DNA from 3 places in the Rahnella sp. R3(2024) genome. Region 2 is predicted to be linked to each of the others. Evidence: predicted binding sites of a transcription regulator. Region 2 holds the regulator's gene; each other region holds the start of a gene.
What was found. Region 2 encodes Fur, which represses iron uptake genes when iron is present. Its sites were predicted from a motif close to ATAATAATGAGAACNACTATCAA; they were not measured.

Region 1 (10,906 bases), 480 kb from region 2:
CAGGCAGTGGCGTTGTCTCATTATTCAGATGAGACAACGCCAGAGCGTTAGTGAATGTCTGAAGGTATCACTCGTTTAGCGCTTTTAATGCTTCTTCCGGGTTTGACTCAGGCTCTGGTGCCTCATGCACCCAAAGCGAAATCAGGCGGTATGAAACGGCCAGTACTACCGGGCCGATGAACAGACCAATCATGCCGAAAGCAAACAGACCACCGATAACGCCAGACAAAATCAGCAACATAGGCAAATCGGCACCCATGCGGATCAGCACCGGGCGCAGCACATTATCCAGTGAACCGACCACACAACTCCAGACCAGCAGCACCGTACCCCAGGTATTATCACCTGACCAGTAAAGCCAGATGATGGCAGGGATAAGCACCAGCAACGGGCCGATTTGCGCGACGCAGCAGACAAACATCACGACGGTTAATACGGTCGCATAAGGAATGCCGGCAATCGCCAGCCCGATACCGCCGAGAACGGATTGCACAATGGCGGTCACGACCACACCCAGAGCGACCGCGCGGATCGCCTGACCGGCAAGGATGACAGCCGCGTCGCCGCGCTCTGCCGCCAGACGCACCGCGAAGTGGCGGATCCCCATCGCGACTTGTTCACCCCGGCTGTAGAGCAGGGCGCTGAACAACAACATAAGAGAACAGTGAACGATAAAGCGCCCCAGATGCCCGGCCTGCGTCAGGAACCAGGATGCCGTTTGTCCGACGTAAGGCTGTACTTTGGTCATCAAAACATTGCCACCGCCATTAATCAGCGCGTGCCAGCCGTAATACAGTTTATGGCCCACCAGCGGGATCGCTTTCAGCCACTGAAAATCCGGCATATGCAAGGTCGACGGATTGCCTGCCAGCGCCACCAGCGGCGCGCCATTTTCAATGGCACTGCTGACCAGTAAAGCAATGGGTAAGACAAAGAGTAAGATCAGCAGCAGGGTCATGACGATGACGGCAAGGAAACGTCGCCCCCACAAAATGCGCTGTAATTTGATCATCAGCGGCCAGGTGGCAATCACCACCATGCCCGCCCAGGCAAAGCCTAATATAAAGGGCTGAACTATCCAGATGCTGGCGACAGTCATCAGCGCAATAAAGAGCACCCCAAACATAATTTGTGGTAAGTCATAACGTTTAATTGGGAGATTCATTCATGTTTCTCATAAGGATAAACGAAGAGGCTTCAGCCTTGAGCCTCCAAAATAGAGATACGCCGCGCCGACGGCATCCATCAATAATCATGGAACATTCAGTCAGGTTTGGATAGCGCGCCGCAAATTTAGTTGCAACACGGTGTTGCCAGACCGGCATTTTGCGGAACGTCATGAAACAATTGAAACAAAGGTCAACCAGACGGAGCGCTTAAAAACGAAGTATGTTAGTTTTTATTCTGGGTAAAGAACAGGGTGGATCTGCCCGGCAGATCCGGCAAGCGCTTAGCGTTTGCCAGGCATACAACAAAGACAGAGTCATAATTCAATGATCCCACAGATTTCTCAGGCGCCGGGTGTCATCCAGCTGGTGCTCGATTTTTTGGAAGCCTTAAAGAGCAACGGTTTTACCGGTGATCTCACCACGACATACGCGGATCGCCTGACGATGGCGACTGACAACAGCGTATATCAGCTGTTACCGGATGCGGTCCTGTTTCCGCTGGCAACCTCAGACGTTGCCCTGATTGCCCGCGTTGCCGGGCAGGAACGTTTTAAAACGCTGGTCTTCGCGCCGCGCGGCGGGGGCACGGGCACGAACGGTCAGGCTCTGAACCGCGGCATAGTGGTTGATATGTCCCGTCATATGAACCGTATTCTGGATATCAATACTGAACAGGGGTGGGTCAAGGTTGAGGCTGGTGTTATCAAAGACCAGCTTAATGACTATCTGCGCCCCTTGGGTTATTTCTTCTCACCTGAATTGTCGACCAGCAACCGCGCGACGCTCGGCGGCATGATCAATACCGATGCGTCAGGGCAGGGGTCGCTGGTTTATGGCAAAACCTCAGACCATGTTCTCGGGGTGAGGGCGATTGTGCTCGGTGGGGAGATGCTCGATACCACCGCCATGCCTGCTGCGCTTGCCGACAAACTCGGTGAAGAAGACTCGGTGATTGGCAGAATCTACCGCACGGTATTAGACAGTTGTCGCGATAACCGAGCGCTGGTGATTGAAAAGTTTCCAAAACTTAACCGTTTCCTCACCGGTTACGATTTGCGCCACGTATTAAGCGATGACCTGCAGACATTTAACCTGACACGGATCCTGACCGGTTCCGAAGGTTCGCTGGCGTTTATTACTGAAGCGCGCCTGAATATCACCCCCATCCCCAAAGTGCGTCGGCTGGTCAATATTAAGTACGACTCCTTTAATTCAGCGCTGCGTAACGCGCCGTTTATGGTCGACGCCAGAGCGTTGTCAGTGGAAACCGTCGATTCAAAGGTGCTGAATCTGGCACGTGAGGATATCGTCTGGCACAGCGTCCGTGAGTACATTAAGGACGTTGACGGCAAAGATATGCAGGGGTTGAACATTGTTGAATTCGCCGGTGACGACGCCGATCTGATTGAAGATCAGGTGAGTGCATTATGCGAACGTCTTGACGGGCTCATGAGCGACAAGGAAGGCGGGGTGATTGGCTATCAGATTTGCGCCGATCTCGCCGGAATCGAACGTATTTACAATATGCGTAAGAAAGCGGTCGGGCTGCTGGGTAATGCCAAGGGGCAGGCAAAACCGCTGCCGTTTGCAGAGGACACCTGCGTGCCTCCGCAGCATCTGGCGGATTACATCGTGGAGTTTCGCGCACTTCTCGACAGCCACAATCTGAGCTACGGCATGTTCGGGCACGTTGATGCGGGTGTACTGCATGTGCGTCCGGCACTCGACATGTGTGATCCGCAGCAGGAGATGTTGCTGAAACAGATTTCTGACGAGGTGGTGGCGCTGACGGCCAAGTACGGCGGCTTGCTGTGGGGCGAACACGGCAAAGGTTTTCGCGCCGAATACAGTCCTGCATTTTTCGGCGAAACGTTGTTCCATGAATTACGACGGATAAAAACCGCCTTCGACCCTGATAACCGCCTGAACCCCGGCAAAATCTGTGCGCCGCTTGACTGCGATGAGCCGATGATGAAAGTGGATGCCGCCAAACGGGGCACCCTGGACCGGCGCATTCCGCTCGAGGTGCGTCAGTCATTCCGTGGCGCGATGGAATGTAATGGCAACGGTCTGTGTTTTAACTTTGATGTGAAAAGCCCGATGTGCCCGTCAATGAAGATTACCGGCAGCCGTATTCATTCGCCTAAGGGCCGCGCAGGTCTGGTGCGCGAGTGGCTGAGATTGCTGTCAGAGCAGGGCGTTGATCCGCTGGTGCTGGAAAATGCCCTGCCGGAAAAAGGCCTCAGTTTCCGCAGTCTGATCGATCGCACGCGTAATACGTGGCATGCCAATAAAGGCGAATATGATTTTTCACATGAAGTTAAAGAGGCCATGTCAGGCTGTCTTGCCTGTAAAGCCTGTTCAACGCAATGTCCGATAAAAATAGATGTTCCCGGGTTCCGTTCGCGTTTCCTCCAGCTTTATCACACTCGCTATCTGCGCCCAACCAGCGACCATGTGGTCGCGAGCGTGGAAAGTTATGCTCCGCTGATGGCGCGGGCGCCAAAGTTGTTTAACTTCTTCCTTAAACAACCCTGGGTGCGGGAGATGAGCCGCAAAAGCATCGGCATGGTGGATCTGCCGCTGCTGTCTTCTCCGACGCTGCGCGAGCAATTGCTGGGGCACCGCGCCAGTACGATGACGCTCGAACAGCTGGAAAAAATATCACCGGCTCAGCGAGGGGAATATGTTCTGGTCGTTCAGGATCCGTTCACCAGCTTCTACGATGCGCAGGTGGTGGCTGATTTCGTTCGTTTAATCGAAAAACTCGGCCTGAAGCCGGTGCTGTTGCCGTTCTCCCCGAACGGTAAGGCGCAGCATATAAAAGGTTTCCTGCAACGTTTTGCCAAAACGGCGAAGAAAACGTCGTTGTTCCTCAACCGCGTATCGCAATTGGGAATGCCGATGGTCGGCGTCGATCCTGCGTTGGTATTGTGTTATCGCGATGAATATAAAGAAATTCTCGGTGATACCCGCGGGTCTTTCCAGGTTCAGCTGGTGCACGAATGGCTGGATACCTGGCTGGCAGAACGTCCGGCGCAGCAGCAAAGCGGCGAATCGTGGTATCTGTTTGGGCACTGCACCGAAAGCACGGCGCTGCCGACCAGTGGAAAACAGTGGAGCGATATTTTTGCCCGTTACGGCGCGAAGCTGGAAAATGTCAGCGTCGGATGCTGCGGAATGGCAGGCACCTACGGTCATGAAGCTAAAAATCTAAAAAACTCACTCGGAATTTATGAGCTGTCATGGCATACCTCGCTGCAGCGCTTACCACGTCAGCGCTGTCTGGCGACGGGTTACTCATGCCGCAGCCAGGTCAAACGCATTGAGGGTAATGGGGTTCGCCATCCGCTACAGGCTCTGCTTGAAATCATTCCCTGAGGATAAGGAAGCACAATGTCATTCTGGAAAAGAACCACCACGCTTGAAGCGCTCAATGAGCGCAGTCAGGGATGCATGGTAGGGCATGTAGGGATAGTGTTTACCCGGCTGGGTGATGATTTTCTTGAAGCCACCATGCCGGTAGATGCCCGTACCACCCAACCTTTCGGTTTATTACACGGCGGCGCATCCGTGGTGCTGGCAGAAACCATGGGATCGATGGCTGGTTACCTGTGCAGTGAAGGTCAACAGACGGTGGTCGGCGTGGAGATTAACGCCAGCCATATGAAGTCGGCCAGAGAAGGCCATGTTCGCGGGGTGTGTCGTGCATTACGCACGGGGCGTCGCAGTCAGGTCTGGCAGATTGAGATTTTCGATCAGCAAGGTGAATTATGCTGTGTTTCCAGGCTAACGACGATGGTCATCGACAGATAACTAAAGTGAATGAGCGGGACTTATAGCGCTGGAAGGGGCGGACATACTGAAAAGTTGTCCGCCTTTTTTATTCAGAAGTCTTTCTGCGCTAACGTGTTGAAAATATATCAAAGATGATAAGGAACACGTTTTGCGAAGTCGGTCTGGAAGGCCGTCGCTTTTTCCCAGATGCCCAACATGGCATAATACTGGCAAATGAGTTTGAGCGTGTGCCGCGCAAAATGGTAGCTCTGAACACGGAAGAGTTCACATCGAACGACGCTGTTTATTTCCAGTATCAGGCGGTTATGCAGTTTGCATAACGCGTGCAGGTAACTGTGATCATCCCCGTTTTGCAGGCATAAATTGGCCATGTCCAGGCAAATGCTATTAAAGCGTTTCAGCTGGCACAGATGTGCCTCAGGGCGTCGTAAGGCTGCATCAGCCATATAGAAATCCACGGTGGCATCGCGGACAGTCGATTTGTATTCGTCAATCTTGCCTTGCAACCACGCATTTACCGATTGAGCCATTCTCAGTATTCCGGGTTATCTGAATGATAATCATTATCAAAGAATAAACATCATATTGGCAAAAAATCAGCGGATCAACGTTTTCATCGGATTTTTTCGTTTTGTCATCTGCCAAAGCATAGACAAAAAGAGCCTTATTATTGCGTTTAGGGTGAATTCATAAATAGGCATTTCCGATGAATGTTTTATAATAGACATAATGAAAGCTATTAAACCATGAGCTTTGTAAGGTTAATTTTGAGTTTTTTAACAAAAAATTGACAACTTATTCAATCAGTTGATGGTTGCGGTGTTCAAGACCCGCCAGCAACCGGACCCAAAGCCGATGCATATTGAGCGACGTTCCTCGTGGGTCATCGCTATACCCTCTTAAAACAAGAGGTTGAAGTGATAATTGTAATCACTAGAATAGAGACAATAGGTCTTGTCTATGACCATAAAACTATGAGGTAAGACAGATGCAAACTGAAACTGTCGGCTCGTTCTCTTTAGACGACAACGTATGGCAAGGCGTGATCCTGACCGATTCTGCGGCGAAACAGGTTAAGACCCTGATGACCCAGGATCCTGAAGTGAAAGGCCTCCAGCTCTCGGTAAAACAATCGGGCTGTGCCGGCTTTGGCTACGTTCTGGATTTAACCAAACAACCGGCCAGCGATGACCTGGTGTTTGAGCATGACGGCGCTTTGCTGTTTGTTCCGCTGAAGGCGATGCCTTTCATCGACGGAACCGAGGTGGATTTCGTCCGTGAAGGGCTGAATCAGATATTTAAATTCAATAATCCTAAAGCGCAACACGCCTGTGGTTGTGGCGAAAGTTTCGGCCTGTAAGACCGAGTCTTTTGATTTTTAAGATTATTGTAAACAAAGCGATGTAACCAACATGTCACGAAGCAACGTAGAAATTCCAGACGATGTGCAGTCTTGGGTCGGCGAGGGAGTGAATTACAAGGAAGGGTTTTTCACCCAGCTGGCAACCGATGAATTAGCATCAGGCATCAACGAAGATGTGGTTCGCGCGATTTCCGCGAAGCGCAACGAACCTGAGTGGATGCTGGAGTTCCGTCTGCAGGCTTATCATGCTTGGCTGAAAATGGAAGAGCCGCACTGGTTGAAAGCGTATTACACGCCTCTCGATTATCAGGATTACAGCTATTATTCTGCGCCATCCTGTGGCAGCTGCGATGATACCTGTGGTTCTCAGCCTGGTGCCACACAGCAGCCTCCGGCAGACTCGCACAGTATTCCTGCGCTTGAAGGTAAAAACTACCTAACCAGCGAAGTTGAAAAAGCCTTTGAACAGTTGGGCGTCCCGGTACGTGAAGGGAGAGAAGTGGCGGTCGATGCAATTTTTGACTCCGTTTCTGTCTCCACGACGTACCGTGAAAAACTGGCGGAATCTGGCGTCATTTTCTGCTCTTTCGGTGAAGCCATTCACGAATATCCAGATCTGGTTCGCAAATATCTCGGCACCGTGGTGCCTGCGCAGGACAACTTCTTCGCCGCACTCAATGCCGCTGTCGCCTCTGACGGCACGTTCGTTTACGTGCCGAAGGGCGTGCGCTGCCCGATGGAGCTGTCGACCTATTTCCGTATCAATGCCGCGAAAACGGGTCAGTTTGAACGAACTATTCTGATTGCCGATGAAGGCAGCTATGTCAGTTACATCGAAGGCTGCTCTGCGCCGGTGCGTGACACTTACCAGCTGCATGCGGCTGTTGTAGAAGTCATTCTGCATAAAGATGCAGAAGTGAAATATTCCACCGTGCAGAACTGGTTCTCCGGCAGCAAAGACAGCAGCGGCGGGATCCTCAACTTTGTGACCAAACGCGCATTGTGCGAAGGCGCAGGGTCGAAGATGTCCTGGACGCAGTCTGAAACCGGCTCGGCGATCACCTGGAAATACCCAAGCGTTATCCTTAAAGGGGATAACTCGATCGGTGAGTTCTTCTCTGTGGCGTTGACCAGTGGCAAACAGCAGGCTGACACCGGCACCAAGATGATCCACATTGGTAAAAACACCAAATCCACGATCATCTCGAAAGGTATCTCCGCAGGCCATAGCCAGAACAGCTATCGCGGTCTGGTGAAGATCCTGCCGGGCGCGGAAAATGCCCGTAACTTTACGCAGTGCGATTCCATGTTGATTGGTCCGGACAGCGCAGCGCATACCTTCCCGTATGTTGAAGTGCGTAATAACACTGCTCAGCTGGAACATGAAGCAACAACGTCGAAAATTGGCGATGACCAGCTGTTTTACTGTCTGCAACGTGGTATCAGCGAAGACGATGCTATTTCCATGATTGTTAACGGTTTCTGTAAAGATGTCTTTTCCGAGCTGCCGCTGGAGTTTGCTGTCGAAGCACAGAAACTGCTGGCGATAAGCCTTGAACACAGCGTCGGTTAAAAACCCGACGTCTTTTCTGCCGTCGCAGCGTGGTGTGACGCCGCGGCGGACAGGTTTGAGTTCAGCACAGTCAAAGCATAATCAGAATTATGAGCGCGCAGGCGCAAACTCAAGGATACGTATGTTAAGCATCAAGAATTTGAAGGTCCGTGTCGAAGAAAAGGAAATTCTCAAGGGACTTGATCTGGAGATCAAACCGGGAGAAGTACACGCCATCATGGGCCCGAACGGCTCAGGCAAAAGTACGCTCTCCGCGACACTGGCTGGCCGGGAAGATTACGAAGTTACCGACGGTTCCGTAATGTTCAACGGTAAAGATTTACTGGATCTTGCTCCGGAAGACCGTGCTGGTGAAGGCGTTTTCATGGCTTTCCAGTACCCGGTAGAAATCCCGGGCGTGACCAACCATTTCTTCCTGCAAACCGCAGTGAATGCGGTGCGTAAATACCGCGGTCAGGAAGCTATGGACCGTTTTGACTTCGCGGATTTCATCGAAGAAAAAATCGCGATGCTGAAGATGCCTGCCGATTTGCTGACCCGTTCAGTGAACGTCGGTTTCTCCGGCGGTGAGAAAAAGCGTAATGACATTCTGCAAATGGCGGCGCTTGAGCCAAATCTTTGCATTCTCGATGAAACCGACTCCGGTCTGGACATCGATGCGCTGAAAATCGTTTCTGACGGTGTTAATACTCTGCGTGACGGCAAACGTTCGTTCGTTATCGTCACTCACTACCAACGCATCCTCGACTACATCAAGCCTGATTACGTGCACGTTCTGTATCAGGGTCGTATTGTAAAATCTGGCGATTTCAGCCTGGTTAAACAGTTAGAGGAGCAGGGTTATGGCTGGCTTACCGACGAAGAGTAATGCACCTGCAGCGGGCAGTTCACATGCCATGCAGCAGCTTTACCGTCTTTTTGAAAGCCGCGGTGGCGAGCAATCTGTTCACGCCCACACGCACTGGCAACAGGTGCTGCGCCTCGGTTTCCCGCACGCCAAACTGGAAGACTGGAAATATACGCCGGTTTCCTCTCTGCTGGGCAATCAGTTCTTTGCCCCTCAGCAGCAGGCCGTAACGGCTGAGACAGTGAAGTCTTTAGCATTGCCGCTCGATTCATATCGTCTGGTTTTCGTCGATGGTCGTTTCGATGCAAGCCTGAGTGATGCTGAAACCGGTGCATTTGAGATCCAGAAACTGAATGCGGCGGCGCAGCAAACGCTGCCTGAGCCGGTTCAGTCTGAAGTCTTTTTGCACCTGACTGAAAGTCTGGCGCAGGATCCTATCGCTGTACGCCTTCCTGCCGGTAAACAGGCAGACAAACCGCTGTATCTTTTACATATCAGCAGCGGTCGCGACCAGTCGCGTGAAATGAATACGGTGCATCATCGCTATCATTTATCCATTGAAAGCGGTGCAAATGCAGAAGTGATTGAACATTACCTGAGTCTCAACGATCACGGGCACTTTACCGGCGCACGTATGACGGTAAATGTGGGCGACAATGCGGACTTTGCGCATTACAAACTGGCGTTCGAAAGCCAGGCCAGCTTCCACTTTTCACACAATGATTTGGTTGTCGGGCGTGATGCACGAGTTGCCAGCCACAGTTTCCTGCTGGGCGCGGGTCTGACCCGTAATAACACCAGTGCGCAGCTGAATGGTGAAAACACCCATCTCAACATTAACAGCCTGGTTCTGCCGGTGGACAGTGAGATTGCGGATACCCGTACCTATCTTGAGCACAACAAAGGTTATTGCAACAGCAACCAGTTGCACAAAGTGATCGTGAACGATCGCGCAAAAGCGATTTTCAACGGCATGATTAAAGTGGCGAAGCACGCACTGAAAACTGACGGGAAAATGACCAACAACAACTTGTTGCTGGGTAAACATACCGAAGTTGACACCAAGCCACAGCTCGAAATCTATGCCGATGACGTCAAGTGCAGCCACGGTGCGACAGTCGGTCGTATTGATGACGAACAGCTTTTCTATCTGCGCACCCGTGGTATCAGCGGTGATGATGCTCAGCAAATGATCATTTTTGCTTTTGCTGCTGAACTGACGGAAGCCATCGAGAATGAAACCCTGCGTGACGTCGTGATTGCCCGTATTGCGGGTCGACTCAATCGAGGTAAGTAATGACTTTTCCACTGGAAAGAGTACGAAGCGATTTCCCTGTATTGAGCCGCGAAGTTAACGGCCAGCCGCTGGCCTATCTTGACAGTGCTGCCAGCGCACAGAAACCGCATCAGGTTATTCAACGCGAAATGTCTTTTTTCGAGCAAGGTTATGCTGCGGTTCACCGCGGCATTCATACCATGAGCGCAGAAGCGACTGAGCAGATGGAAAACGTCCGCACTCAGGCCGCACATTTCATGAATGCTGCATCGGCGGAAGAAATTGTCTTCGTCAAAGGTTCCACGGAAGCTATTAACCTGGTGGCCAATACCTGGGGGCGTGAATTTTTACACCCTGGTGACCGCATTATCCTGACCGAGATGGAGCATCACGCCAATATCGTTCCTTGGCAGATGCTGGCGAAAGAACGTGATTTGCACATCGACGTCTGGCATCTGACGCCGGAAGGTGAGCTGGATTTATCTCAGCTTGAAGGGCTTATCACACCGCGCACTAAACTGCTGACGCTGGCGCATGTTTCCAATGTGCTGGGCACTGTTAACCCGCTCGAAACCATCATCCCGCAGGCGAAAGCGGCTGGGCTGACTGTGCTGGTTGATGGTGCACAGGCTGTCATGCACTACGCGGTCGACGTTCAGGCGCTGGGCTGTGATTTCTATGTCTGGTCTGGTCATAAGCTCTACGGGCCGACCGGCATCGGTATTCTGTATGGGCGTAAAGCACTGCTGGATCAGATGCCGCCATGGGAAGGTGGCGGTTCGATGATCAAGCATGTCAGCCTGAGTGAAGGTACGACCTTCGCGGCAGCACCGTGGCGCTTTGAGGCCGGCACGCCAAATACCGGTGGTATTATGGGGCT
Region 2 (10,906 bases):
ATACCGTTCACACCCGTTTCCCGCCTGAGCCTAATGGCTATTTGCATATCGGCCATGCAAAGTCTATCTGCCTGAACTTCGGCATTGCACAAGACTATCAGGGTCAGTGCAATCTGCGTTTTGACGATACCAACCCGGCAAAAGAAGACATCGAATTCGTTGAGTCTATCAAGCACGACGTCCAGTGGCTGGGCTTCGACTGGAGCGGTGATATCCACTACTCTTCAGACTATTTCGATCAACTGCACGCTTACGCGCTGGAATTGATCAACAAAGGTCTGGCTTACGTTGATGAACTTTCCCCCGACCAAATTCGCGAATATCGCGGTTCCCTGACTGCGCCGGGTAAAAATAGCCCGTACCGCGATCGCTCCGTGGAAGAAAACATCGCGCTGTTTGAAAAAATGCGCAACGGTGAATTCGCTGAAGGTGCGGCCTGTCTGCGTGCCAAAATCGATATGGCATCGCCATTCTTCGTGATGCGCGATCCGGTTATCTACCGTATTAAGTTCGCTGAGCATCATCAGACCGGCACAAAATGGTGCATCTACCCGATGTACGATTTCACCCACTGCATTTCCGATGCGCTGGAAGGGATCACCCATTCGTTATGTACGCTGGAATTCCAGGACAACCGCCGTCTGTATGACTGGGTGCTGGATAACATCACTATTCCATGCCATCCGCGTCAGTATGAGTTTTCCCGTCTGAATCTCGAATACTCCATCATGTCCAAGCGTAAGCTGAACCTGCTGGTGACCGAGAAGATTGTAGAAGGCTGGGACGACCCGCGTATGCCGACTGTTTCAGGTCTGCGCCGCCGTGGTTATACCGCTGCATCGATCCGTGAATTCTGCCGTCGTATTGGCGTGACCAAGCAAGACAACAACGTCGAAATGATGGCGCTGGAATCCTGCATTCGCGACGATCTGAACGAGAACGCACCGCGCGCCATGGCTGTTATCAATCCGGTTAAAGTGATCATTGAAAACTTTACCGGTGATGACGTGCAACAGGTGAAAATGCCAAACCATCCGAGCAAGCCGGAAATGGGCACCCGCGACGTTCCTTTCACCCGTGAGATTTACATCGATCAGGCTGATTTCCGCGAAGAAGCTAACAAGCAGTACAAGCGTCTGGTGCTGGGCAAAGAAGTGCGCCTGCGCAATGCGTATGTGATCAAAGCGGAACGCATTGAGAAAGATGCCGAAGGTAATATCACCACTATCTTCTGTTCTTACGATATCGACACGCTGAGCAAAGATCCTGCTGATGGCCGCAAGGTGAAAGGGGTGATCCACTGGGTTTCCGCCACTGAAGGTAAGCCAGCAGAATTCCGTCTGTATGACCGTCTGTTCAGCGTAGCGAACCCCGGTCAGGCAGAGGATTTCCTGACCACCATCAATCCGGAGTCTCTGGTTATCGCTCAGGGCTTCGTTGAGCCTTCTCTGGCAGGGGCGCAGGCTGAAGTCAGCCTTCAGTTCGAACGTGAAGGTTACTTCTGTGCCGACAGCCGCTATTCCAGCGCGGAGCATCTGGTGTTTAACCGCACCGTCGGTCTGCGCGATACCTGGGAAAGCAAACCGGTCGCCTGATTGAAGTCAGACTTATTTTTAACGCAGCTTCGGCTGCGTTTTTTTATGCCTTAAGCAATATTGAAATTGATTTCTGTCGCGAATTAATGTGTTTATGATGCTCACTTTTTAGCGGCTCTGATTAAATATTGCTGAAAGCTGAAACGTGTAAACCACAGACTTATCCTTTTTAATTATTTGATTTTTAATTGTTTTCACTTTTTCCCTCGCTTTAATTCCCACAAAGTTCTTTCTGTAATACTTTTTCATCTTTATGTGCACTTTGTCATATTTCAGAGATCAATGATGAATTACTCATTGATAATTCGCGTCGCGAAAAATACTCTACCCTTGCTTTTACGGTGACGTCTCTGACGCCCGCTTTTAATACCCGTTTGGGTTTTGCAGTTACTTTTTAGTCAAAAATGAGGAATTTCTATGCACAAGCACCTTAACCGGGGCAGGGGATCGGCTTATCTGAAACCTGTGATGTATTCTCTGGCCGGCACCTTATTGGGTGGCGGATTAATGTTTTCTGAAGAGGCAAACGCGGCGGGCTTTATTGATGATTCGACGCTCACCGGTGGCGTGTATTACTGGCAGCGCGAACGTGATCGCAAAGATCTGAATAAAACCAAAGAAGAAACCCGCCCCGACGGCTCTAAAGTCACCGTCAACAATCCTGACTACGACAAGTACGCCACTAACCTTTCTCATGCCACCGCCAACCTGAATCTGGATTTCTCCTCCGGTTATGCGTGGGATATGTTCGGCATCGACGTTGCGGCTTTCACGGCAATTGAAATGGCCGAAGCCAGCGACAGCGGCCACCCGAACGAAATTGCATTCTCCTCAAAAAATCACGCCTACGATGAAGATTACTCTGGCGATAAAGGCGGAGTCAGCCTGTATAAAGCTGCCGGTAAGTTTAAGTACGGCGGCTTCTGGGGCCACGCGGGTTACATTCAGCCGACCGGCCAGACCCTGATTGCGCCGCACTGGAGTTTCATGCCTGGCACGTATCGCGGCGCAGAAGCCGGATATAAACATGATTTCGGCGAGCCGGGCGAACTGAGTTTCTCCTACATGTGGGCGGATGAATATAAATCACCGTGGCACCTGGAAATGGATGATTTCCGCCAGAATGATAAAAAAACCGGTGTTTCCTATATTCACTCGCTGGGCGCGAAATACGACTTCAAAAATGATCTGGTGCTCGAAGCCGCCTATGGCGAAGCGGAAAGCTACGTCGATCAGTATTTCGCTAAAGCCTCTTACAAAATGGATCTGCTGGGTAACCCGCTGACCACCAGCTACCAGTTCTACGGTGCAGAAGACCGCATCAGTGATAAAAACGATCCTAACAGTTTGTACGACGGGCTGGCATGGTTGCAGGCTCTGACGTTCGGTTATACCACCGGCCAGTTTGACTGGCGTCTGGAAGGGACGATGGTCAAGGCGGAGGGGAATCAGGGCTACTTCCTTCAGCGTATGACCCCAACGTATTCCTCGTCCAATGGTCGTCTCGATGTGTGGTGGGATAACCGTTCCGACTTCAACGCCAACGGCGAAAAAGCGGTATATGCCGGTGTTTTATATGATCTGGCGAAATGGGATCTGCCGGGCTTCGCGGTCGGCGGTTCTTATGTTTATGCATGGGATGCCAAGCCAAGCACCAATGCGGCTTATGACCAAAGCCAGCGTCTGAAAGAAAGTGCGTGGAGTCTGGATGCGCTTTACACCCTTCAGGAAGGGCGCGCCAAAGGCACGTTGTTCAAATTGCATTACACCCAGTATGACAACCATTCAGATATTCCGAGCTGGGGCGGTGGTTACGGCAACATCTTCCAGGATGAAAAAGATGTGAAATTTATCGTTATCGCTCCATTCACTATTTTCTGAGGTCACTATGTCGATGAATAAATTACTGCTGATCGTGACCACGTCTTTATTGCTGGCCGGTTGTTCCCAGACGTCAGGGCAGGCAGAAGATGCCAGACTGCGCAAGGCTTACAGCGCCTGCATCAACACTGCCGAAGGCTCGCCGGACAAACTTGCATCCTGCCAGGCGGTTCTTAACGTTCTGAAGGAAGAGAAAGCTCACCAGCAGTTTGCACAACAGGAAACGGTACGCGTGCTGGATTACCAGCGCTGCCTGACGGCACGCAAAACCGGTGACGGGCAGGCTTACGCCGCCGATTGTGGAAAAATCTGGAAGGAAATTAAAGCCAATAACTCACCCGCGCCTGTGCAGTAGACCTCATTAATTACCTGAAGGTGAGACAGAAAACCCCGGCTTGCCGGGGTTTTTTATGTCTTTCATAGCTGATAAACGGGCATAAAAAAACCGCTTTTCAGCGGTTAATTTTAGGTCGATATCAACGAGCCCGGCAGATTACTGCGCAGGTTTATCATTGTGCAAAGAGTCATCTTCGCGGCAGTCGCCTGCTTCACAGTGGCCGTACAGGTACAGGCTGTGGTTGGTCAGTTTGATACCGTGTTTTTTAGCAATTTCGCGCTGACGACCTTCAATATATTCGTCGCGGAATTCAATAACACGGCCACAATCTAAGCAAATCAGGTGATCGTGATGGTGTTGCTGAGTCAGTTCGAACACGGACTTGCCGCCTTCGAAGTTATGGCGGGTCACGATACCGGCGTCATCAAACTGGTTCAGAACGCGGTAAACCGTCGCCAGACCAATCTCTTCACCCATATCAATCAATTGTTTGTACAGATCTTCCGCACTAACGTGATGACCTTCCGGCGCTTGCAACACTTCCAGGATTTTAAGGCGCGGAAGCGTGACTTTTAAGCCGGCTTTCTTCAGTGCGGTGTTGTTGTCAGTCATGCGGATTCAGTCCTGTTACTATGTGCTAATCAAGTTGAGGCATGGAGCCTGTGGCATCAGCGGCACAAAATTCTTCGATTAGGATCCTTCTTTTAACGGAAGTGTGCCGATCCCCTAAACGATAGCCTGTTAATAAAGATCACTAAATGCCAGTCACATAAGACAATGCAACGACTTGATCGATAGAAAAAACAGATGAACTCAGTGTACCTTGATACCACCGAAAGTAACAATTTTGTTGTGGCTAAATTGTTAATTTCAGTAATAGTTTGGCCCTTCAATTGTAGAATAAATCCTCAGGGCCAACAGGGTTTTTAGCCAATAATTTCTGAAAGGCTCAATTCTTCAGTAATTTGCTTAACCCAGGCGTCAACGCGCTCATTGGTTAATTCCGGCTGACGGTCTTCATCAATAGCCAGTCCGATGAAATGTTTATCATCTGCCAGACCTTTGGATGCTTCGAAGTGATAGCCTTCGGTTGGCCAGTGACCCACAATCACCGCGCCGCGTGGCTCAATGATGTCGCGCACGGTGCCCAGCGCATCACAGAAATATTCTGCGTAGTCTTCCTGATCGCCGCAACCAAACAGCGCAACCAGCTTACCTTCGAAATCTATCTCTTCCAGGCTTGGGAAGAAGTCGTCCCAGTCACACTGAGCTTCACCGTAATACCAGGTTGGAATACCGATCAGCAAAATATCGAATTTTTCCAGATCCTCTTTGCTGCTCTTCGCAATGTCATGCACCTCTGCAACATCTTTACCCAGTTGTTTCTGGATCATTTTTGCGATGTTTTCGGTGTTACCTGTATCGGATCCAAAGAAGATTCCTACTACGGCCATAAGATGTCTAACCTCTTGTTCTCAATGATAAGCCCTACATTGCAGGCAATAATAGTGCTGATAATAGCAAACTCGTGAGGCGGAGAATATGCTTCTGCTCGCCTTCTTAACTGACGAATAAGTTTATCGGGCAATCTTTTTAAGTGGTATCGCCTTCGTGTGCTTTTAATCCAGATAAAATCCTCAAAATTGACGGGGTTAAAAGCAAAGTGAAGAAATATATCTTAACAATACTAAATTTTAAGCACGTCCCGCCGATAGATGATGCGAGAGCAATCTCAACATAATAAAGAAATCGATGCCCGGAGAGGTGTTCAAACATGTCCTGGGGCACTTGCCTGATGGTTACTTGTCTTGATTCTCCGCATCCCCCTCAATCCTCAGACCAGAAACAGTCATGTTTCGAGAGAGGCATATCGTGCAGTTTTTAAAAAATATCACCATCAGGGCCGCGTTATTAACCATTCTTGGCGTTTTCTGCGTTATGTGGGCGGGTGTATCCCTTTACACCGTCAACTCACTGAATACGCTGACGCAAAACACCCGCAACAGTTCTGAGCTCGTCAACAATATGGCGCTGATCAGCAAAGGAAATGATCAGTATTTTCGTACCGTAACCCGCTTAAGCCGTGCGGTGTCGCAGCTTCAGGCCGATCCGACCAAAGGGCCGGAAATTTTTGATACCGCAAAACAATCCCTTGAAGCCCTGACGCAGGCGCAGGCGGATTTCAAAGCGGCCCCGCATCCGGGGCTGGAAGATTCAGCGGTTCAGGAATTACTCACCAGTTGGGAAAGTCTGATAACGCAGGGCGTGAAGCCGTTATTTGAGGCGGCCAGCAGCAAAAATATCGATGCGTACAATCAGCTGGCGCAGTCAGGCGTTCCGGCGTTAAGCCGTGATTTCGGGGCTGCCATGCAAAAAGTCAGCAGCCAGATCGCGGTGGATTTCAGCGCGGCGCAAACAGAGTCTAATCATCTGACTAATCTCAGCAAAGTGATTCAGATCACCGCGTTTGTTATTGGGCTGATTATCCTGCTGCTGACCGATCGCTATCTGGTGATGGCGTTAGTCAAACCGCTGGATAAACTCCGCGATCAGTTCGCGCTGATTGCCAGTGGTGACCTGACGCATAACATGGAAGAGTTCGGTAAAAACTGCGCCGGTAAGTTGATTCCTTTGCTGAACATCATGCAGGCCAGTCTGGTGAATACCGTTCAAACCATCCGTAACTGCACGAACAATATTTACCAGGGCGCGTCTGAAATTTCTGCCGGCAATAACGATCTCTCTTCCCGTACCGAAGAGCAGGCGTCTGCGCTGGAAGAGACGGCGGCCAGCATGGAAGAGCTGACAGCCACGGTGAAACACAATGCTGACAACGCGCATCACGCCAGCCAGCTGGTGATAGAAGCCTCTACCACGGCGCAAAAGGGCGGCACTATTGTCGCGGATGTGGTCAGCACCATGAAAGATATTTCAGGCAGCTCGAAGAAAATCGCGGAGATTACCTCGGTCATCAACAGTATCGCCTTCCAGACCAACATTCTGGCGCTGAATGCCGCGGTCGAAGCCGCCCGTGCAGGCGAACAGGGCCGCGGGTTTGCCGTGGTCGCCAGCGAAGTGCGCAATCTGGCACAGCGTAGTGCGCAGGCAGCAAAAGAGATTGAGTCGCTGATCAGCGAATCCGTTTCCCGCGTTGACAGCGGTTCCAAACTGGTCGAAAACGCCGGTCAGACCATGAATGAAGTGGTGCGTTCGATTACACACGTCACGGATATTATGGCCGAAATCGCGTCAGCATCTGATGAGCAAAGTAAAGGCATCAGCCAGGTGGCCGTGGCCGTGACGCAGATGGACAGCGTCACGCAGCAAAACGCCGCGCTGGTGGAACAGGCGTCTCAGGCCGCCGTCTCACTCGAAGAGCAGGCTGCATTGCTGAACAACGCCGTCGCGACCTTTAAACTCAGCGACAGCGTGACGCGCGTCGGGGCAAAACCGACCGGTAAGATGCCAGCGCCGTTATTGCGACCGGACACAGGAATGATGTCGGCGAAGAGTGCTGAAAACTGGGAAACGTTCTGAGTGGGAAGAAGGAAGTTAGCCGGGAATAAGTAAGAAAAAACAAACGGGTAGCCTGAGAAGGTTACCCGTTTTCAATCAGCCTTCATGACCGTTAAGATGCGCAAGCAGCATCTCTTCAATCAATTCGCTACGACTGATATTGCGTTCTTCTGCCAGCTTATTGAGGGTATCAACAGCATCGGCGTTCATTTTCAGCTCCACGCGACGCAGACCGCTCGCTTTATCGCGGCGTAACTGATTGCGCTTGTTGATCCTGAGCTGTTCATCACGGGATAGCGGATTTGTTTTTGGACGCCCCGGACGGCGGTCATCTGCGAACAGATCAATCGTCGTGCGATCCAGTTGTTCTTTTGCCATAGGTAGCGGTACAACCAGGGAAGTTTTTACATCGGAAAACGGCAAGCCGATTCCTGACGAGCGTTTCACACATTTCGGGCTAAGAAACCCTGACCCAATTCACCTCCCGCCACTCGACCTGAGCGAAACGGGGCGGCAAAAATTATAGCGCGCAATCATACCCTAGCGCGCCTGGGGTTCACAACGCCTGATTGCCCTGATTTCATGATAACTTCTGACGTTGTGCAGACTTTTTGCACAATTTATCCCCAGGATGTTAAACCTCAGGCTGCATCGATGAAACGATGCACAGCGCGCAACACCGCCTCAGGTTTTTCCGCATGCACCCAGTGACCGGCACCGGCCACCACATGCGCTTTCGCCTGCGGGAACTGGCGGGCAATGGCGCTGCGATATTCATCCTGTACATACGGCGATAACCCGCCACGGATAAACAGCGCCGGGTGATCCCACGCCGGGACGTCTTCCCAGCCGGTAATGCTGTCGTATTGACTGAGCAACACCGGCACGTTGAAGCGCCATTCTCCCTGCGCGAACGACTTCAGCAGGAACTGGATCACACCGTCTTCCTTTATATGCTCACGCATACACTCCGTGGCGGAGGTGCGGTCGCGCAGCCCTGCTTTCGTCACTGCGTTGATCGCCGCAAAAATCTCGTCATGGCGGCGCACGTGGTAATCCACTGGTGCGACATCTATGGCAATCAGCTTTTCAATGCGATCGGGAATAAGCGCCGTCAGCGCCATTGCCGCTTTTCCGCCCATTGAATGGCCAATAACGATGATTTTTTGGAAACCGACGTCATCCAGCGTTTCCACTAAATCCTGCGCCATCGCGGCGTAAGACATCTCATCCGCGCGGCCGGACTGGCCGTGATTTCGCAAATCAACCTGCAACACTCTATGCTGTTGTTTCAGGTCGCGGGCCAGAATGCCCAGATTATCAAGGGTTCCGAACAAACCGTGGATTAACAAAACCGGCAGGGCAGTGCTGCCAGCCACTTCAGGTTCTTGCAGGCGATAATGTAATTTCATGGCGAAGTTCATACAGATAAACAATCTCATTAGGTTATCATGAGTGGCGGATAATTTTTCAAAACAGAAAGTTTCTGCCAGATGCCTGAGCGGGATTTCACTATGTGGGACAGAACAGGCCGGGGCCAGCATGCAGCGAAAAGGTAATAATTCTGCTTTTTGCTTCGCGGCACAATTCCCCTGTTCGTTACTGCGTAGAAATTTGTATAATCCTTTTGAATTAAGTAGAAAAACAGTACTGGATAAAGATGAAAACTATTGAGGTTGACGAAGAACTCTACCGCTATATTGCCAGCCACACACAAGCCATCGGTGAGAGTGCGTCTGATATTTTGCGCCGCATGCTGAAATTTACTGCCGGTCAGACCTCGCCTGCCGCGCCCGCGAACACTCCTGTTATTGCCGGCACCGTGGCTGCGGGAAAACCCGCTGCTGCCGCTCCGGCACCGACGTCGCGCGATAAAGTCCGCGCCGTGCGTGAAATGCTGCTGTCTGACGAGTACGCAGAGCAGACCAAAGCGGTCAACCGGTTTATGTTGATCCTGTCTACGCTCTACAACCTTAACGCGAAAGAATTTGCTGTTGCGACCGAGTCACTGACTGGCCGCACGCGGACCTATTTTGCCGGTGACCAGCAAACGTTGCTGCAAAACGGCATTCATACCAAGCCTAAACACGTTCCCGGAACGCCGTATTGGGTTATTACGAATACCAACACAGGTCGCAAACGCAGCATGATCGAACACATCATGCAGTTCATGCAGTTCCCTGCGGAACTGACTGACAAAGTGTGCGGCACCCTCTAATTTCAGCGTCAGGGAGAAGCGCCAATGGCTAATCACCCCCGTGCAGGGCAACCTGCTCAGCAAAGCGATTTGATCAACGTGGCGCAGTTAACGTCACAGTATTACGTTCTGCAACCGGATCCGGCTAACACAGCGCATGCTGTGAAATTCGGCACATCCGGCCATCGCGGGAGTTCGTTGCGTCACAGCTTTAACGAAGCGCACATCCTGGCCATTGCTCAGGCGATTGCCGAAGTGCGTAAAGAGCAGGGCACCACCGGCCCGTGCTACGTGGGTAAAGATACCCACGCGCTGTCCGAACCGGCGTTTATTTCTGTGCTGGAAGTGCTGACGGCCAATGGCGTTGACGTCATTGTGCAGGAAGATAACGGATTCACCCCCACTCCGGCGGTGTCTCACGCGATCCTGACCCATAACCGCAAAGGCGGCGCGCTGGCTGATGGCATCGTCATCACCCCATCGCACAACCCACCGGAAGATGGCGGCATCAAATACAACCCGACCAACGGCGGCCCGGCAGATACCAATCTGACCTCCGTCATTGAGAAACGCGCCAATGCGCTGCTGGCAGCAAAACTGGCCGGTGTGAAGCGTCAGTCTCTGGATCAGGCGTGGAAAAGCGGGCATCTGGTGGCACAGGATCTGGTTCAGCCGTTTATCGAAGGGCTGACCGAGATTGTCGATATGGCCGCGATTCAGAAAGCGGGCCTGAAACTGGGTGTCGATCCGCTCGGCGGTTCCGGTATCGAATACTGGAAACGTATTGCTGAGCATTACAAACTGGATCTGACGCTGGTGAACGATGAAGTCGATCAGACTTTCCGTTTCATGCACCTCGACCACGACGGCGTGATCCGCATGGACTGTTCGTCGGAATCCGCCATGGCCGGTCTGCTGGCGCTGCGTGATAAATTCGATCTGGCTTTCGCCAATGACCCTGACTACGACCGCCACGGCATCGTGACGCCAGCCGGTCTGATGAACCCGAACCATTATCTGGCGGTGGCGATTCAGTACCTGTTCCAGCACCGTCCGCAGTGGGGCAAAGACGTTGCCGTCGGTAAAACGCTGGTATCGAGTGCGATGATCGACCGCGTTGTGGAAGATTTGGGCCGTAAACTGGTGGAAGTGCCGGTTGGTTTCAAATGGTTCGTTGATGGCCTGTTTGACGGCAGCTTCGGTTTTGGTGGCGAAGAAAGTGCAGGGGCTTCTTTCCTGCGTTTCGACGGCACTCCGTGGTCTACCGACAAAGACGGTATCATCATGTGCCTGCTGGCGGCGGAAATCACCGCTGTCACCGGCAAGAACCCGCAGGAACATTACAACGAGCTGGCTGCCCGCTTTGGCGCGCCAAGCTAC
Region 3 (10,906 bases), 2.0 Mb from region 2:
TGCGTTGCGTTCCACGCATGCAGCTGACGCTGTTGCATCAGCGGGTGCAGCTCAATCTGGTTAACAACCGGGAAAATACCGGTTTCATCTTTCAGTTTCTGTAAATGCTCGAGAGGGAAGTTACACACGCCGACGCTCTTCGCCAGACCTTGTTCTTTGAGCTTGAGCAGCGCTTTCCAGGCTTCCACATAGTGGCCTTGTTGCGGTTGCGGCCAGTGAATCAGATACAGATCAACGTAATCTGTTTGCAGTTTTTTGAGGCTGGTTTCCAGCGCTTCAGGTGCGTTCAGCTGATCGTCATTCCACAGTTTGGTGGTGATGAACAGCTCTTCACGAGGAACGAGACGGGCGGCAAGGGCTTCGCCTACGCCTTCCTCATTCTTATAAATGGCGGCGGTATCGATGTGGCGATAGCCGGTTTCAATGGCGGTTTTCACCGCGGCACTGGCTTCCTGATTACTGGCTTTCCATACGCCAAGTCCTAACTGAGGCATCAGGTTGCCATCGTGAAGTTTTATGATGGGTTGCGTTGCCATGAGTTTCTCCTTAATGAGCAGAGTGCCCGCAAAATGCGCGGGCACAGAGAGGGATGGGGCTTTAGCCTGTGACTAAGTCTAGTTAACGAAACAGCATCTTGCTGAGCAAGCTACTGATTTTATTTTCAACGTAAAGCCAGCCGGACCGTTTTTACTGTAAGGCCAAATCGTCGCGCGGAAGATGCTCATTCCTGCTTAAGGCTTGCCTGTTTCTGCTTGTCTCTGTAGAAACCGGGGGGAATATGGCACTATTGATGCCGGTTTATCGAAGGCGGAGAGCAGGAATTATGGAAAATGTGGACAGCTTATGTGCCCGCATGTCAGCACGCGTTGCGCAGCTCAGCGGGGACAAAATACTCAGTAAATCTGCGGTACCGCAGGTCACGCTGATGTACACCACGCAGTACCATGCAAGGCAGCCGGTGCTCTATAACCCTGGCGTGGTGATCCTGTTTCAGGGGCGCAAAGTCGGTTATCTCGGTAAGAAAACCTTCTCCTACGATCCGCATAATTATCTGATGCTGACGGTGCCGCTGCCGTTCGAATGCGAAACCTTTGGCAGCCCGGATCAGCCAATGGCCGGTATACAAATCAGCATCGATAACACGATGTTGCAGGATCTGCTGATGGACATGGGTGATGAAGCGATGGCCAGCCAGCGGGAGTCTTCCACCGGGATAAACTCCGGTATTCTTGATGACGATATTCTGTGTGCCACCGAACGTCTTCTGGATGTGATGGATAAGCCGTTGCACGCCCGCGTGCTGGGGCCGAAGATTATCCGCGAAATTCTGTTCTTCATCCTTACCAGCGAGAATGGCGGGGCATTGCAGGCGCTGGTCAACCGTCACACGCATTTCAGTCAGATCACCAAATCCCTGCGCCGCATTGAGGCTCAGTACGCAGATAATCTCAGCGTGGAAATTCTGGCGAGTGAAGTGAACATGAGCGTGTCGGCGTTTCATCACAACTTTAAAGCGGTCACCAGCACGTCACCGCTGCAATATCTGAAAACCTATCGTTTGCATAAAGCGCGCATGATGATGATTTACGACGGACTAAAGGCCAGCTCAGCGGCCCTGCAGGTGGGGTACGAAAGTGCGTCGCAGTTCAGCCGGGAGTTTAAGCGTTATTTTGGGGTGACCCCAAGCGACGAGATTGCGCGCCTGAGGGAAAGTACGTTTGGCGCATCGGCCAGCGCCGATGCCTCCTTTAAAGCCGTATTCTGACCGGGCGATCCGTGGCGATCATGCGTGGGCTTTGCGGTTTTTCCACAGCACCACGACGCCGCCCGCAAGGCCAATGACCAGCAACACCACCGGTAAAATCATCAGCCCGGCCATGACCTGATCTTCATGACGTTTAACCAGCGGAATGTGGCTCATGGCGAATCCCAGTGTGATCACAGCGCCTACCCACAGAATAGCGCTCAGCCAGTTAAAGAACTGGAAACGGGCGTTATTCAGGCCGGAAATCCCCGCCATCGTCGGCAGCAGAGTGCGCACGAAAGCCAGAAAACGGCCTACCAGCAGCGCCATTAATCCGTGCTGAGTGAACATCCGGTGGGCGCGCTGATGATAATGCGCCGGAAGCTGCAGCAGCCAGCCCCTGACCACGCGGGTATGCCCAAGCCAGCGCCCCTGTATGTAACTCAGCCAGCAGCCGAGGCTGGCGGCAATCACAAGAATAATCAGCGTCGGGAAAAAGCTCATCACCCCTTTGGCGATAAGCGCGCCGGTCAGCAGCAGCAGGCTGTCGCCGGGCAGGAAGGAAGCAGGAAGCAAACCATTTTCAAGAAATAGCGTGGTGAACAGGACAGCATAAATGACCCAAAGGAGATTGGGGTCGGCGAGCATAGTAAAATCATGCCGCCAGAGTGCATGAAAAATGTCGCAAATCACTGCCATATTCTTTCCTGTTGCTGTCGTGTGCTTTTCGTAACAATCGCTGTCACTTGCCAGTGTACCGCGGATCCCGCCCGGAGACGTTGATCTGAGATCACTTCAAAAAAAAGATCGCCTGCCCCGGTAGTGTTCACCGGGTACAGGAAGAGCTTACAGATTATTCTCATTTTGCGAATGAAAATCCGACAGATACCTTAACGATCTGCGCGGTACGTCGCAATCCCTGAGGCTCAGGCAGCGCCGATTCGTTCAAACGCCAGGGTCAGATCGGCGATCAAATCATCACAATGCTCCAGCCCGATGTGCAGCCGCACCAGCGTACCGGTGAAATCAACGGTTTCAGCCGGACGGATCGCCTGAATTTCTTCCGGCTGATTGGCTAACACCAGCGATTCAAATCCGCCCCAGGAGTAGGCCATACTGAAGTGTTCAAAGTGATCGAGGTAATCGGAAAGCTGCTGCGTGCTCAGGCGCTGTTTGAGCACGAACGAGAACAAACCGCAGCTGCCGGTGAAATCGCGTTTCCAGAATTCATGACCTTTACTGCCTGGCAGGGCAGGATGGTTGACTACCGCCACTTCCGGACGCTCTGCCAGCCACTGCGCGATACGAAGGCTGCTTTCCTCATGTTGCCTGAGGCGGATGCCCATGGTGCGCAACCCCCGGCTGGCGACGTAGGCCGTATCGGCATCGACCATCTGCCCCATCAGATAAGAATGCTCGCGCAACTGTTCCCAGCATCGGGCATTGGAAACGGCCGTGCCTATCATCGCATCGGAATGCCCGACGATATATTTGGTACCGGCCTGAATCGAAATATCGATGTCAAACTCCAGCGCCTTAAACAAAATGCCCGCCGCCCAGGTATTGTCGATCATGATGACAACATCAGGGTTCACCGCGCGCACGGACGCCACCATGGCCGGGATATCGGGCACTTCCATCGTGATAGAGCCGGGTGATTCGAGAAACACGACCTGGGTGTCAGGTTGCATCAGAGAACCGAGATCTGCGCCGATATCGGACGGGAAATAGGTGGTGGAAACGCCGAGTTTTTTCAGCACTTTTTCGCAGAAATCTTGCGTCGGTTCATAAGAGGAACCGGCCACCAGAATGTGGTCGCCGGTGCTGACAAATGACAATACCGCATTACTGACCGCCGCGGCGCCGCAGGGATAAAGCGCGCAGCCCGCGCCGCCTTCCAGTTCGACCATCGCTTCCTGCAGCGAGAAATGCGTCAGGGTGCCACGACGACCGTAAAACAATTCTCCGTTAGCGCGGTTGGCGGTGGCGTGTTTTTTATCCGCCACGGTGTTAAACACCAGCGAGGAGGCGCGCTGAATGACGGCATTGACCGAACCTTGCGTGAACTTCTTGTCCCGTCCGGCGCTTATCAGCGCGGTTTCGATTTTCTTCGACGACATAATCCGTGTTTCACCCTGTTTGGTAGAGCGATGCTCTCTGGCATCCGCTGATATCTCATTAACTTAACATGATGAAATCACAGGATCAGGTTTTTGCCGGTTGAATGAGAAAATTTCAGCCAATCTTTTATACAAGGAAAGGCCCGTCAGAAATGACGGGCCTGGCAGAGGTTTTATCCGGTGTAGACGCCGAACAATTTGGGGAGGAACAGCGAAATCGAAGGAATATAGGTCACCAGCATCAGCACCAGGAACAACACGCAATAGAACGGCAGCATGGCTTTGACGACTTTCTCAATGCTCTGTTTACTGACCGCGCTGGCGACAAACAGCACCGACCCGACCGGAGGGGTGATAAGCCCGATCCCCAGATTCACCAGCATGATCATGCCAAAATGAACCGGATCGATGCCCAGTGATAACACCACCGGCAGCAGGACCGGCGTCAGGATCAGAATGATCGGCGCCATGTCCATCAGCGTACCGATCAGCAACAGCATGATGTTGATCCACATGAGGATCACGTACTTGTTGTCGGAGATCGAGGTGAAGAACTCGGTGATGCGCATCGGCAATTGCATGTAGGTCATCACGGCGCCAAAGCTGGCCGCGAAGCCAATCAGGATCATGACGATACTGACGGTTTTCACCGTGCGGTACATCAGTTTCGGCAGTTCACTCCATTTGTAATCGCGGTAAATGAACATCGTGACGAAAAATGACCACAGACAGGCGATGGCGGCAGATTCCGTGGCGGTGAAAATCCCGCTGAGAATTCCGCCCATGATGATGACGACGGTCATCAGGCCCCACAGCGTATCGATGAAAATCTTCAGTGCCTGACGAAACGGCACGCGTTCACCTTTCGGATAACCGCGCTGATGCGCAAAGACGACGCACATCACCATCAGGGTCAGGCTGAGCAGTAAACCGGGCAAAATACCGGCGATGAACAGTGCGGCGATCGACACCGTACCGCCCGTGGCGAGCGAGTAAATGACCGAGTTATGACTCGGCGGCGTAAGGATCGCCTGCACCGAGCCGCTGGCCGTGACCGCAGCGGCAAAATCGCGCGGATAACCTTTCTTCTCCATTTCCGGGATCATCACCGAACCAATCGACGCGGTATCCGCCACCGATGAGCCGGAGATCGCACCGAAAAAGGTTGAGGCGACAATGTTCACCAGCGACAGACCGCCGCGAATGAACCCGACAAAGATATAGGCAAAACTCACCAGCCGGCGGGCAATGCCTCCTTCAGCCATGATCGCGCCGGCCAGAATAAAGAACGGGATCGCCAGCAGTGAAAACTTATTCACGCCGTTGGTCAGCTGGATCATCAGTGCTTCAAGCGGCAGATCGATCCACCAGGCACCGGCCAGCGCGCTGAGGCCAACGGCGTAAGCCACCGGCACGCCGATCGCCAGCATCACCCCCAGCGTTAACAGTAAAATGAGTGCATCCATAAGTCTCTCCGGGTCAGGCGTCGGAATTTCCCAGCATCACAACAGGGCGCTGATGCTGCGGCCCGGCAATGATCTGCTCAATGATGAATAAGATCGTCAGGGCAGAGCCCACGGGCAGCGGTAAATAGGTTTCTCCGGCGGTCAGCAGCGGGAATTCCGCCACCGGCTGGAGCCACAGTTCGCTGCACAGATGCAGGCTGTACCAGAAAATGAAGATGCTGATCGCCAGCATCATCAGATCTGACAGCAGCGCCGAGAACTTTTTCAGGGCAGGAGGCAGACGGTCGGTGACCATCGCCACCACGATGTGAGAACCCGCACGATAACTCACGGCCGCGCCGATAAAGGTGAACGTCACCATACACATGATGGCAACCGGCTCAGGCCACGACAGTGCGCTGTTCATGACGTAGCGGGCGAATATCCCGATGGGGATCACCGCGACCATCAGTAATAATGCAATCCCGGCAAGCCACATTGCGGCGCGGTAAAGAATGTCCATCAGGGTGTGATATCCGGAAATCATAAAGTCTCCCCCGGTGAGTGTCGGAAAAGGGCAGCAGGAGCTGCCCGTGTCAGAGACAGTGGTTACTGAACGTCAGCGATTTGCTGCATCAGATCTTTATGGTCTTTACCGAACTCATCGCGAACGGACTGGGTGGCCTGAACATAGGCCGCCGGATCGATGTCGTAGAATTTCACGCCGCCCGCTTTCATGGTGGCCAGGGCTTTTTCGTTATAGGCTTTCCACAGTTCACGCTGCTCATCCTGGGCTTCTTTCGACAGTTTCAGGATTAATTGCTGATCTTCCGGTTTCAGCTTGTCCCATTTCACTTTTGAGTACAGGAACAGCTCAGGAATAATGAAATGACGGCTGTAGGTGTAGTTTTTCACCACCGGCAGGTAGTTGTGCGCGACGAAGGTTGGCGGATTGTTTTCCGTGCCGTCGATAACCCCGGTTTGCATACCGCTGAACACTTCACTGACGCCCATAGCCACCGGGTTTGCTCCCATGGCTTTCAGCGTTGCCAGCGCAATCGGGCTGCCCTGAACGCGGATCTTCATGCCTTTCAAGTCTTCCGGTTTGACGACCGGTTCTTTGGTGATCAGATTGCGGGTCCCGCCGTCCATCCAGCCGAGAAATACCAGCCGGGAGTTCGGGTTATTGGTAATTTTATCGCCGATCTCTTTGCCAATCTGACCGTCGAGCACTTTGTGCATGTGATCTTCATCGCGGAAAATGTAGGGCAGGGTGAACACGTTGATTTCGGGCAGGATTGACGCCACCGGGGTCATTGATACGCGAATAATATCCAAGGCACCGAGCTGTGCCTGTTCAATTTCCTGCTTTTCGTCGCCCAGCACACCGCCGGGGAAGGTTTTGATTTCAAGGCGTCCGTCTGTTTGTTTTTGCAACTTTTCGCCCATATGCTGGACGGCAACGACGTTCGGGTAACCTTGCGGATGCACGTCGGCGGCTTTCAACGTTTGTGCTGACAGGCCGGAAGTGAATAACAGGGTCGCGGAACTCAGGCAAAGGCTGAGAAGTGCTTTTTGCATTTTCATCAGTTTGTCTCCAGGGGAATTCAGTAAGGGAATGAAAAGTTACAGCGAAAATGAACCGGTCTGGCGCGCCGTGCGCTGACGGAACCTCATGCGAATCTTATAAATTGTCTTATAAATTAAACGGATACAGGGAATTCCGGTGTGTGCTCTTTCCCGGTACATAGACCTTACCTTATTTATAACTGCCGGGTATTTGAGCGTTATCACAAATTAATAACAAATGTAAAATGCTGTTACTTAATATTTAAAACATTGTTTTGCCTTTGATAATTATGTTCAGGCGATTGATTTACTGCGGGATTTTTTGCAAAAGTGTGACCCGTGTATAACTGTCGAAGTATTGACCAAAGACTCAAAACCTTGTCATCCGTCAAGGACACCCGCGTCAGCAGGCGGGACAATGTAAATAATAATGAGAACGACTATCAATTAGGTCTTTTTATTTGATACAATTCGGCGTTATTTAACCCATATACACTGATTCTGGCTGGAGGCGACGCGTGAAAACGGCTCGCAATAAGATGAAAAAAACGACCTCAGTATTGATGTCGTTAATGTTGGTGGTTGGCCTGAGCGGTAACGCAATGGCTGCACCTGCGACGCCGGCGGCGAATGCTGTCACTTCTGAAACCACGCAACCGGCACCTGCTGCGGCAGACACCGCGCCCGCGCCGGTAATGCAATCCGCACCCGTGGAAGCTCCCGTCATCCCTACCGATCTGTCCGTGTTAGGCATGTACCATCATGCTGACGTGGTGGTGAAAACTGTCATGATCGGCCTGCTGCTGGCGTCCGTTGTCACCTGGGCTTTGCTGTTCAGCAAAGGCTCCGAAGTGTTCAGCGCTAAACGCCGTATGCGCCGTGAATTTGATGCGTTGTCTTCCGTGCGTACGCTGGACGAAGCTGCCGAGCAGGCTGAGAGTTTCGCCGCCAGCAGCATCAGCGCACAAATGATCCGCGATGCGCAAAATGAACTCGAGCTGTCTGCCGGTTCCACCGACAACAACGGCATTAAAGAACGTACCGGTTTCCGTCTGGAGCGTCGTGTGGGTGCTGCCGGGCGTCACATGGGCCGGGGCAATGGGATCCTCGCCACTATCGGCGCGATCTCTCCGTTCGTCGGTCTGTTTGGTACCGTGTGGGGCATCATGAACAGTTTCATTGGTATCGCCCAAACCCAGACCACTAACCTTGCCGTTGTGGCCCCCGGTATTGCAGAAGCCCTGCTGGCGACTGCGGTGGGTCTGGTTGCTGCGATCCCTGCGGTGGTTATCTACAACATTTTCGCCCGTACCATCACTTCCTATCGTCATCAGGTTGGCGACGTGGCGGCGCAGATTATCCTGTTACAGGGCCGTGATTTGGATTTGGCTGCCAGCGAAGGCGATGCGCCGCGCGGTCAGACAGGTCAGTTACGCGTAGGATAAGAACAGATTATGGCTATTCGGTTAAACGACGATATCGACGAAAGTGGTGAAATGCATGACATCAACGTCACGCCTTTTATCGACGTTATGTTGGTTCTGCTGATCATCTTCATGGTCGCCGCGCCACTGGCCACCGTAGATGTGCGGGTAGATTTACCGGCTTCCACGGCGAAAGCGCAGCCGCGTCCTGAGAAACCGATCTTCCTGACGGTGAAATCGGACAAACAGCTGTTCCTCGGCGACAGCCCGGTAAATAGCGACAACCTGACTGCCATGCTCGATCAGCGTACTCAGGGCAATAAGCAGAGTACGATTTTCTTCCGTGCAGATAAGACGGTGGACTACGAAACGCTGATGAATGTAATGGATAACCTGCGTAAAGCCGGTTATCTGAAAGTCGGGCTGGTAGGTGCAGAACAGACGGGCGCAGCAGCGGCTCAGTAAGTTATCCTTCAGATCCGAAGCATAAAAAAGGCCAGCATTGCTGGCCTTTTGCTTTGGTGATGTGGCAGATCAGGTCACCGGCGCCGGGTTAAATACCGCCAGCGCATTGTGAATACCCCATGTATCGGACCAGGTTTTTTTACGACCGCTGGCGATGTCCAGAATAAAGTGGAACAGCTCCCAGCCGACGTCTTCGATGGTGGCGTCGCCGGTGGCGATCGTACCGGCGTTGATGTCCATCAGGTCATGCCAGCGGTTCGCCAGCGTGGTGCGGGTAGCCATTTTTATCACCGGTACCGCCAGCAGGCCGTACGGCGTGCCGCGCCCGGTGGTAAAGACCTGCACAGTGATGCCCGAGGCCAGTTGCTGCGTTCCGCAGACGAAATCACTGGCTGGCGTCGCAGCGAAAATCAGGCCTTTTTTGGTCGGACGTTGCCCCGGAGACAGTACTTCTGAAATTGCGCTGGTGCCCGATTTCGCAATCGAACCGAGAGCTTTTTCCACCACGTTAGCCAGTCCGCCTTTCTTGTTGCCCGGCGACGGGTTGGCGCTGCGGTCGGTTTGTCCGAGGGACAGATAATTATCGTACCAGGCCATCTCTTCCAGCAGGCGTTTACCGACGCTGACGTCAGCAGCGCGCGGAGTCAGCAGGTGGATCGCATCGCGCACTTCCGTCACTTCAGAGAACATCACCGTGCCGCCGCAACGAACCAGCAGATCCGAGGCGAAGCCCACGGCAGGATTGGCAGTCACGCCGGAGAATGCGTCGCTGCCGCCACACTGCATGCCGACCACCAGGTCAGAGGCCGGACAGGTTTCGCGCTGACGACGGTTCAGCCGTTCCAGATGGAACTGCGCGACGGTCAGGATATCGTCAACCATTGACTGGAAGCCGACGTGCTGCTCATCCTGCAAACGGACGATATGGGTGTCGTCGAGGGAAATGGCCTGCACGTCCGGCGTGCCTTCCAGCAGGCGTTCAGGTTGTAATTTCTCACAACCTAAGCCGACCACCATGACTTCGCCGCCAAAGTTCGGGTTCAGTGCCAGATTGTGAATGGTGCGGATCGGGACGACCGCTGCCGGTGCGTTGATCGCCACGCCACATCCGTACAGATGATTCAGCGCCACCACGCCATCGACGTTAGGGAATTTGGGCAGTAAATCACGCTCGATGATTTTTACTACGTAATCCACCACCCCCGCCACACAGTGAACGCTGGTGGTAATGCCGAGCAGATTTTTAGTGCCTACGCTGCCGTCTTCGTTGCGGTAGCCTTCAAACGTGAAGCCTTCCAGTGGCGGCAACGCAGGGGGAACCCGGGTAGCCAGCGGCAGGCTGTTCAGTTCAGGGGCGACGGGCAGTTCGACCAGGGATTCGTCGATCCAGCCGCCCTGGGCGATTTCCCGCACGGCATAACCAATCACTTCACCATAACGAATAATATCGCCGCCTTTGGCAATGGTTTGTAAAGCAACTTTATGGCCCTGAGGAATATGCTCAATTAATTCCAGACCATTTGAAAATCGGGTGCCGGCTTTTAAGCCGTTATCATTCACAATAATGGCAACGTTATCGTTTTCATGAACTTTAATGAAAAGTGCGTCGGTTGCATGCTCTTTATCTTTATTACGTGACATAACTGTCTCCGCGTTTATTAAACATCCCGAAAAAAGAACCTTCGGTTAATTCTCTGAATTCGTAGCGTACAAATGTTGCGTTTTGTCTTTTCGGCAATACAGGGTATGCATCCATTATAAAACAGCTGTCCGGGAACCTCATTGTGCAACTGACCAGCTTTTCACCCGCTGAACGTCATTCTGTGTGGCAGGTGACAGAATAAATGTGATGAATATCACCCTTTGATCTGTGCGGCTTCAGCCGCCGCGTGAACTGTGATTATCCTCCCACAATGATGTGTGAATGCAAAAGAATAGTCGTTTTCAACCGGCGTATTCTTGTGCGAATGCACAGTGTTATTTGAGGCATCGTTTTTTATACTGTGTTGGCCCTCTGAAGGTAGCGTTCAAAGCAATACAGGTAAATTTCAGACATAAATAAAGAATTATGAAATGTCTGTCTCATATAAAGGAAAACCGCAGGCGAAAAGTAAAAACGTTATTTCGATAACTGTAATT

Region 1: sufA (Fe-S cluster assembly scaffold SufA) is a predicted target of Fur. The motif match lies at 5,885-5,907, and genes of this name have one in related genera.
Region 3: exbB (tol-pal system-associated acyl-CoA thioesterase) is a predicted target of Fur. The motif match lies at 7,303-7,325, and genes of this name have one in related genera.

What each region holds. Positions count from the first base shown of each region.
Region 1 is NZ_JBHGBU010000001.1:3,938,443-3,949,348, forward strand. It holds gene ydiK (AI-2E family transporter YdiK) at 68-1,165, opposite strand; gene ABSH60_RS17960 (FAD-linked oxidase C-terminal domain-containing protein) at 1,494-4,550, shown strand; gene ABSH60_RS17965 (hotdog fold thioesterase) at 4,566-4,985, shown strand; gene ABSH60_RS17970 (hypothetical protein) at 5,093-5,497, opposite strand; gene sufA (Fe-S cluster assembly scaffold SufA) at 5,956-6,327, shown strand; gene sufB (Fe-S cluster assembly protein SufB) at 6,380-7,903, shown strand; gene sufC (Fe-S cluster assembly ATPase SufC) at 8,025-8,771, shown strand; gene sufD (Fe-S cluster assembly protein SufD) at 8,746-10,047, shown strand; gene sufS (cysteine desulfurase SufS) at 10,047-10,906, shown strand, end outside.
Region 2 is NZ_JBHGBU010000001.1:3,459,493-3,470,398, forward strand. It holds gene glnS (glutamine--tRNA ligase) at 1-1,595, shown strand, start outside; gene ABSH60_RS15575 (OprD family outer membrane porin) at 2,064-3,476, shown strand; gene chiQ (ChiQ/YbfN family lipoprotein) at 3,490-3,831, shown strand; gene fur (ferric iron uptake transcriptional regulator) at 3,970-4,425, opposite strand; gene fldA (flavodoxin FldA) at 4,740-5,267, opposite strand; gene ABSH60_RS15595 (methyl-accepting chemotaxis protein) at 5,686-7,350, shown strand; gene ybfE (LexA regulated protein) at 7,426-7,707, opposite strand; gene ybfF (esterase) at 7,971-8,753, opposite strand; gene seqA (replication initiation negative regulator SeqA) at 8,990-9,547, shown strand; gene pgm (phosphoglucomutase (alpha-D-glucose-1,6-bisphosphate-dependent)) at 9,572-10,906, shown strand, end outside.
Region 3 is NZ_JBHGBU010000001.1:1,494,423-1,505,328, reverse strand. It holds gene dkgA (2,5-didehydrogluconate reductase DkgA) at 1-536, opposite strand, end outside; gene ABSH60_RS06725 (AraC family transcriptional regulator) at 824-1,765, shown strand; gene ABSH60_RS06720 (DedA family protein) at 1,784-2,443, opposite strand; gene metC (cystathionine beta-lyase) at 2,671-3,864, opposite strand; gene ABSH60_RS06710 (TRAP transporter large permease) at 4,038-5,330, opposite strand; gene ABSH60_RS06705 (TRAP transporter small permease) at 5,344-5,856, opposite strand; gene ABSH60_RS06700 (TRAP transporter substrate-binding protein) at 5,919-6,896, opposite strand; gene exbB (tol-pal system-associated acyl-CoA thioesterase) at 7,418-8,323, shown strand; gene exbD (TonB system transport protein ExbD) at 8,333-8,767, shown strand; gene garD (galactarate dehydratase) at 8,837-10,408, opposite strand.